Regions from separate parts of the Mesorhizobium sp. C277A genome, predicted to be linked through region 2. Evidence: predicted binding sites of a transcription regulator. Region 2 holds the regulator's gene; the other holds the start of a gene.
The links. Region 2 encodes HrcA, which represses chaperone genes, less so after heat shock. Its sites were predicted from a motif close to GTTAGCACTCNCNNNNNGNGAGTGCTAAC; they were not measured.
Positions count from the first base shown of each region.

Region 1: groES (co-chaperone GroES) is a predicted target of HrcA. The motif match lies at 1,496-1,524, and genes of this name have one in related genera.

Region 1 covers NZ_JAMYVW010000004.1:346,315-350,025, reverse strand. The annotation lists gene NKK52_RS31250 (adenosylmethionine--8-amino-7-oxononanoate transaminase) at 1-164, shown strand, start outside; gene bioZ (3-oxopimeloyl-[acyl-carrier-protein] synthase BioZ) at 161-1,144, shown strand; gene groES (co-chaperone GroES) at 1,577-1,873, shown strand; gene groL (chaperonin GroEL) at 1,937-3,601, shown strand.
Region 2 covers NZ_JAMYVW010000002.1:5,101,407-5,105,117, reverse strand. The annotation lists gene NKK52_RS25185 (hypothetical protein) at 1-21, shown strand, start outside; gene NKK52_RS25180 (PQQ-dependent sugar dehydrogenase) at 46-1,395, opposite strand; gene NKK52_RS25175 (hypothetical protein) at 1,505-1,705, opposite strand; gene hrcA (heat-inducible transcriptional repressor HrcA) at 1,742-2,827, opposite strand; gene rph (ribonuclease PH) at 2,983-3,699, shown strand.

The DNA.
Region 1 (3,711 bases), on a different contig from region 2:
TTGGTCCGAAGCTGCGCGCTTTCTTCCTCGAGCGCGGCCTACTTGTGCGCCCGCTCGGCAATGTCCTCTACCTTCTGCCACCCTATTGCATCGCAGGCGACGAGCTCGAACGACTCTATGACGCCATCGAGGAGGCCGGGGAACGCTTCGGGTCAAGGCCATGAGCAAGTCGTCGCGCATTCTCGGACTTGGCCATCACGTGCCTGGGCGCAAGGTGGCCAATGCCGAGATCGAGAGCAATCTCGGCCTCGAGCCGGGCTGGATCGAAAGGCGTACCGGAATCCGTTCGCGCTTCTGGGCAACGGACGAAGACACGCTGTCGGGTCTTGCCACCCGGGCTGGCGACATGGCGCTGGTGAACGCCGGTATTGCGCGCCACGACATCGGTCTGCTGTTGCTTGCCACCTCGACGCCCGACCATCTTCTGCCGCCAAGCGCGCCGCTGGTCGCACACAAGCTTGGCCTTGGCCGCGCAGGCGCGGTCGATCTGACCGGCGCCTGCGCCGGCTTCATCTATGCGCTCATGTTTGCGGACGGGTTCACCCGCCTGCATGGCAAACCAGCGCTGGTCATCGCCGCCAACATCCTCAGCCGCCGCATCAATCCAGCCGAGCGCGCGAGCTCAGTCTTGTTCGCCGATGCCGCCGGCGCCCTGGTGATCGGTCAGTGCGATGATGCTGATCGGGGCATTCTCGGTGCCTCGGTGGCTTCGGACGGCTCGCGCTACGGGCTGATCCAGATTCCCGCAGGAGGAAGCAACACGCCGTTCCATGGCGACCTCGACCTCGGGCAGACCCGGATGACGATGACCGACGGGCCCGAAGTGTTCGCAAAAGCCGTCGAGATGATGACCGATTGCTCGACAGCCGCGCTAGCCACTGCGGGAGTGCGGCCACACAATGTCGGCCGGTTTGTGCCGCATCAGGCCAATACTCGGATTTTCGGCGCGGTCGGAAGAAACCTCGGCATTGCGGACCAAGCAATTGTCAAGACGATTGCCGAATACGGCAACTCTTCGGCCGCGACGGTCCCGCTGTCGCTCTCGCTCGCCAACCAGATGAAGCCATTCCAGCCAGGAGAGAAAATCCTTCTGGCGGCGGCGGGTGCGGGTCTCAGCGGCGGCGCTCTCGTGGTTGGAATCTAGCCGGCCGGCTCACGCGCGCAGGATTGGTCATGAACGGCAATAGGAGCAACAGAACCAATGCCAAAAAATGGCCTTCTGAAGCTCGACATAACCAAGCTGACGCAGCACGACCCGTGCGAGCCTCTGGATGAGTTCAAATGCAGCACCCGTTGCACCAATCGTACCATCTGAATAAAGCTCAATTACAAAGGGTGAGCCGCCCCATATATGTCGGATACCCGACATTGTTCACATAAAAGGCTCGATGCTTACACGCTCTTTGCTGCCTGCTCTTTGCTGTCTTCTCTTTTCTCTTTGCTCTTTGCTCTTCCGTCTTGACTAGCAGGAGCCTGCGGCTTATCTCATTGCCGCGTTAGCACTCGCTTCGGCTGAGTGCTAGGCATGCTCCGGCAACGGAGCACCGTTCAACATCCGCACCAAGGAAATCCAAAAATGGCAAAGTCGAATTTCCGGCCGCTGCATGACCGCGTGGTCGTACGCCGGGTCGAATCCGAATCCAAGACCGCCGGCGGGATCATCATCCCGGATACGGCGAAGGAAAAGCCGCAGGAAGGCGAGATCATCGCCGTCGGCTCCGGCGCTCGCGACGAAGCCGGCAAGCTGGTCCCGCTGGACGTCAAGGCCGGCGACCGCATCCTGTTCGGCAAGTGGTCGGGCACCGAAGTCAAGCTCAATGGCGAAGACCTTCTGATCATGAAGGAATCCGACATTATGGGCATCATCGGCTGATTATCGGCCTCACCGTCAACTGAATTTCGGGCTTGATCGCAAGCCCCTGCCAGGAGCTAAAAAATGGCTGCCAAAGACGTAAAATTCTCCCGCGACGCCCGCGAGCGCATGCTTCACGGCATCAACATCCTCGCCGACGCGGTGAAGGTGACCCTCGGTCCCAAGGGCCGCAACGTCGTCATCGACAAGTCGTTCGGCGCACCGCGCATCACCAAGGACGGCGTCACCGTCGCCAAGGAAATCGAACTTTCCGACAAGTTCGAAAACATGGGCGCGCAGATGATCCGCGAAGTTGCTTCGAAGACCAACGACATCGCCGGTGATGGCACCACGACCGCGACCGTCCTGGCGCAGTCGATCGTCCAGGAAGGTAACAAGGCCGTTGCCGCCGGCATGAACCCGATGGACCTGAAGCGCGGCATCGACCTGGCCGTGACCGAAGTGGTCGCGGCTCTCGGCAACGCTGCCAAGAAGATCAAGACCTCCGAGGAAGTTGCCCAGGTCGGCACGATCGCCGGCAATGGCGACGAGTCGGTCGGCAAGATGATCGCCGAAGCGATGCAGAAGGTCGGCAATGAAGGCGTCATCACGGTTGAAGAAGCCAAGACCGCCGAGACCGAGCTGGAAGTCGTCGAAGGCATGCAGTTCGACCGCGGCTATCTCTCGCCCTACTTCGTCACCAACGCCGACAAGATGGTTGCCGAGCTCGAGGACGTCTACATCCTCCTGCACGAGAAGAAGCTGTCCAACCTCCAGGCCATGCTGCCGGTTCTCGAAGCCGTCGTGCAGACCTCCAAGCCGCTGCTCATCATCTCGGAAGACGTCGAAGGCGAGGCTCTGGCCACGCTGGTCGTCAACAAGCTGCGCGGTGGCCTGAAGATCGCCGCCGTCAAGGCGCCGGGCTTCGGTGATCGCCGCAAGGCCATGCTGGAAGACATCGCCATCCTCACCGGTGGCCAGGTCATTTCGGAAGACCTCGGCATCAAGCTCGAGAATGTCGGCCTCAACATGCTCGGCCGCGCCAAGAAGGTGTCGATCTCCAAGGAGAACACCACCATTGTCGACGGCGCCGGCAAGAAGGACGAGATCCAGGGCCGCGTTGCCCAGATCAAGCAGCAGATCGAAGAGACCACGTCGGACTACGACAAGGAGAAGCTGCAGGAACGTCTGGCGAAGCTCGCGGGCGGCGTCGCGGTGATCCGCGTCGGCGGCGCGACGGAAGTCGAAGTCAAGGAAAAGAAGGACCGCGTCGATGACGCCCTCAACGCGACCCGCGCGGCCGTGGAAGAAGGCATCGTTGCAGGCGGCGGCGTCGCACTGCTGCGCGCTTCGGCCAACATCAAGGTCACCGGCGTCAATGCCGACCAGGCTGCCGGCATCAACATCGTTCGCCGTGCACTGCAGGCTCCGGCCCGTCAGATCGCTTCGAACGCAGGTGCGGAAGCTTCGATCGTTGCCGGCAAGATCCTCGACAACAAGGGCGCGACCTACGGCTACAACGCCCAGACCGGCGAATATGGCGACATGATCGCCATGGGTATCGTCGATCCGGTCAAGGTCGTTCGCACTGCCCTCCAGGACGCGGCCTCGGTCGCCGGCCTGCTCGTCACCACCGAAGCCATGATCGCGGAGGCTCCGAAGAAGGAGTCAGCTGGCGGCGGCATGCCTGGCGGCATGGGCGGCGGCGGTATGGGCGGCATGGGCGGGATGGGCGGTATGGATTTTTAATCCAGCCCCTATCAACTTACAGCGGACAGGGCGGCAGCAATGCCGCCCTTTCCTTGTGTGCCGAACATGATCGAAACCTTGGAGTGCGTCCCGAGGATCTCGTTCGAGCC
Region 2 (3,711 bases):
ATCCATCGGGACGTGCATTAGGGCCGGATTGCGCTGTTCGCCGGCTCAGGATGGGCCATCGACATGGGTGATGCGCCAGATGGTGCCGTTGCCATCCTCGGTGACGATAAGCGCGCCGTCCTTGGCCACCGCGACGCCGACCGGCCGGCCCCAGACGGCGTCGTCGGAGAGGACGAAGCCGGTGATGAAATCCTGGTACTCGCCGGTCGGCTTGCCGTCGCTGAATCTCAGCCGCACCACCTTGTAGCCGGTCCTCATACCACGGTTCCAGGAGCCGTGCAGGGCGACGAAGGCGTCACCCTTGTACTCTGCCGGGAAATTGCCGCCGTCATAGAAGGCGATGTTGAGCGGCGCCGAATGCGCCTGCATCAGCACGTCGGGCACGGTGACCGAGCCGGCGAGGTCTGGGCGCGCGCCCTCGTGACGCGGGTCCTCGTTGGCGCCGATATAATACCAGGGCCAGCCATAGAAGGCGCCGTCCTTGACTGAGGTGGCATATTCGAACGGCACATCGTCGCCGAGACCGTCGCGCTCGTTGACGACACACCACAGCGCGCCGGTGGCCAGCTGCACGGTCATGCCCGAGCAATTGCGCAGGCCGGTAGCGAGGATGCGGCCATTCTTGCCGTCGGGGCCGAAGGCCAGCACGTCGGCACGGCCATCCTCGGAACCCCAGGTGGCGCCGAGTGGCTGTGATTTTGCCCAGGCGTCAAGGCCGCCCTTCGGTGCCTTCTGCATGCCCTCCGCGACGTTCGATCCGGAGCCGACCGAGAGATACAGCGTCTTCCCGTCCGGCGAGAAGGCGATATCGCGGGTCCAGTGGCCGCCGGTAGGGATGTCGGAGACAATCGTCTCCGGTTCGCCGGAGGCTTTAAGGTCGCCGTCGCGATAGGCGTAGCGGACCACGCTGTCGTTGTTGGCGACGTAGACCCATTGCGGCTTGTCGCCATGCGGGTAGAAGGCGATGCCATAGGGCTGGTTTAGATTGTCGGCAAAAATGCCCTCTTCGGCCGGCTTCGCGCTACCCTTGGCCAGCCGATAGACGCGGATCTGGTTGGCGTCACTGTCGGCGACGAACAGGTCGCCGTTCGGCGCCACGCGCACGACCCGCGGATTGGAAATGCCGGAAGCAACCAGTTCGGCCGAAAACCCAGGCGGCAGGACGGGCTTCGCGCCCTCGGGCCGATCGCCGAGGCCGGCGCTGTTGGAGGCGGATTCGGTCATGTTGGGCTTTTGCAGATCATCCGGCTTGATCAGCCGGCGCACACCTGGCTTGTCGGCCTTCCAGTCGCCGAAAGCGTCCTTGCCGGTCAGCAGCGGTTGATCGGCCTCCTGGGCGAAGGTGCTGGTGGCCAGAAGCAGGGCAAGGCCTGCCAAGCCGGCAATCCGGATCATGCTGTTCTCCTCGAACTCGCGCCGGTCGGCGCGTCATGCACAAGGGAGATATTGTGCAGCCGCCGCAAAAGAGAAGCGTGCGCGCGCGCAGATTCGACGAGAGAACCGCTCAACTTTCCTCTTCGACGTCCAGATCGTCGTCGAGACGCTTTTCCAATGCGACGAGATCTTCCGGCAGCGGCAAGCCCATGGCGCGCATTTCGCGCAGTTTTTCGCGCAGCTGCTCCTGGATTTCGTGCTCGTCCTCCGGCTGGTTGACCATTTCTTCGAGCAGCATGCTGATCTGGGCCTTGAACGATTCAAGCGCCATTCTGCGCCCTCCTTTACGGTGATCCCGGCTTCGGAATTATCTTAACATCCGGGTAATCAATTGGGCCGTGTAGTCGACCATCGGCACGATGCGGGCATAATTCAGCCTGGTCGGGCCGATGACGCCGAGCGCGCCGACGACGCGGGCGTCCTTGTCGCGGTAAGGCGCCACGACCAGCGACGAGCCGGAGAGCGAGAACAGCTTGTTTTCCGAGCCGATGAAGATCCGCACGCCGGGGCCGTCCTCGGCGAGGTCGAGCAGCTGGATCAGCCCGTCCTGCGTCTCCAGATCCTCGAACAGGTGGCGCAGCAATTCGATATCGGCCTGGGCGGTGACGTTTTCGAGCAAATTGGCGCGGCCTCGCACGATAAGGCGCGCCGGCAGGCCGCTATCGGCGCCGGCCCACACCGCCAGGCCTTTCTCGACCAGATCCTGCGACAGCGTGTCCAGCGCTGCCCTGGTCTCGTCCTTGATGCGGGCGATCTCGATGCGCGCCTCGGCGAGCGTGCGGCCCCTGATATGGGCGTTGAGGAAGTTGGAGGCCTCGTGCAGCTGCGAGACGGTGATGCCGGCCGGCAGGTCGACGACGCGGTTCTCGACATCGCCATTCTGCGACACCATCACCGCCAGCGCCTTGGTCGGCTCGAGCTGGATGAACTCGATGTGCTTCAGCGCCACCTCGTTCTTGGTGGCGAGCACCAGGCCGGCGCCGCGCGACATGCCCGACAGCATCTGGCTGGCCTCGGTCAGCATGTGTTCCAGCGTCGCGCCCGAGCCGGAGGCGCGCACCTGCGCCTCGATGACCCGGCGTTCCTCGTCGGAGAGATCGCCAAGCTCCATGAAGGCATCGACGAAGAAGCGCAGGCCGGTCTGGGTCGGCAGGCGCCCGGCCGAGATGTGCGGGGCATAGATCAGGCCGAGATGCTCGAGGTCGCTCATCACGTTGCGGATGGTGGCCGGCGACAGCGACGACGGCAGGATGCGCGACAGGCTGCGCGATCCCACAGGCTCACCGTCCTTCAGATAGGATTCGACGATGCGCCGGAAAATGTCGCGCGAACGCATGTCGAGCGATTGCAGCGCGGGCGCCAGCAGACTGGGTTCGGTGACTGCCTTGGTCATTCGAGCCAAAAACCTCCGGCTCAAGGATATAGACTTCCATCGCCCCCGCGCAACCCGGCCTCTGTGCCAGATCGCCCGGCCTTTTCCTTTGCGCCATGGGCTGCATGCGTCTACAAGCCGCCGACGCAACCGTAAAAGAACAGAAAGAGGCCTCGATGCGCCCTTCCAAACGCCAAGCCGACGAAATGCGCGCCATCTCGTTCGAGCGCGGCGTCTCCAAACACGCCGAAGGCTCGTGCCTGGTGAAATTCGGCGACACGCATGTGTTGTGCACGGCGAGCCTGGAGGAAAAGGTGCCAGGCTGGATGCGTAATTCCGGCAAGGGCTGGGTGACGGCGGAATACGGCATGCTGCCGCGTTCGACCGGCGAGCGCATGCGCCGTGAAGCCTCGGCCGGCAAGCAAGGCGGCCGCACGCTGGAAATCCAGCGGCTGATCGGCCGCTCCTTGCGCGCCGTTGTCGACCTGCAGGCGCTGGGCGAACAGCAGATCACCGTCGACTGCGACGTCATCCAGGCCGATGGCGGCACCCGCACGGCCTCGATCACCGGCGGCTGGGTGGCGCTCTACGATTGCCTGCGCTGGATGGAAGCGCGGCAGATGGCCAGTGTTGCCAAGGTGCTGAAGGACCATGTCGCGGCAATTTCCTGCGGCATCCATGACGGCCAGCCGGTCATCGACCTCGACTACATCGAGGATTCATCTGCCGGCACCGACGCCAATTTCGTCATGACCGGCAAGGGCGGCATCGTCGAGATCCAGGGCACCGCCGAGGGCGAGCCGTTCTCGGAAGGGCAGTTCGCGGAGTTGATGGGCCTGGCCAAGAAGGGCATTCAGCGGCTGGTGAGCTTGCAGCAGATGGCTGTGGCCTGATTGAATTTAACG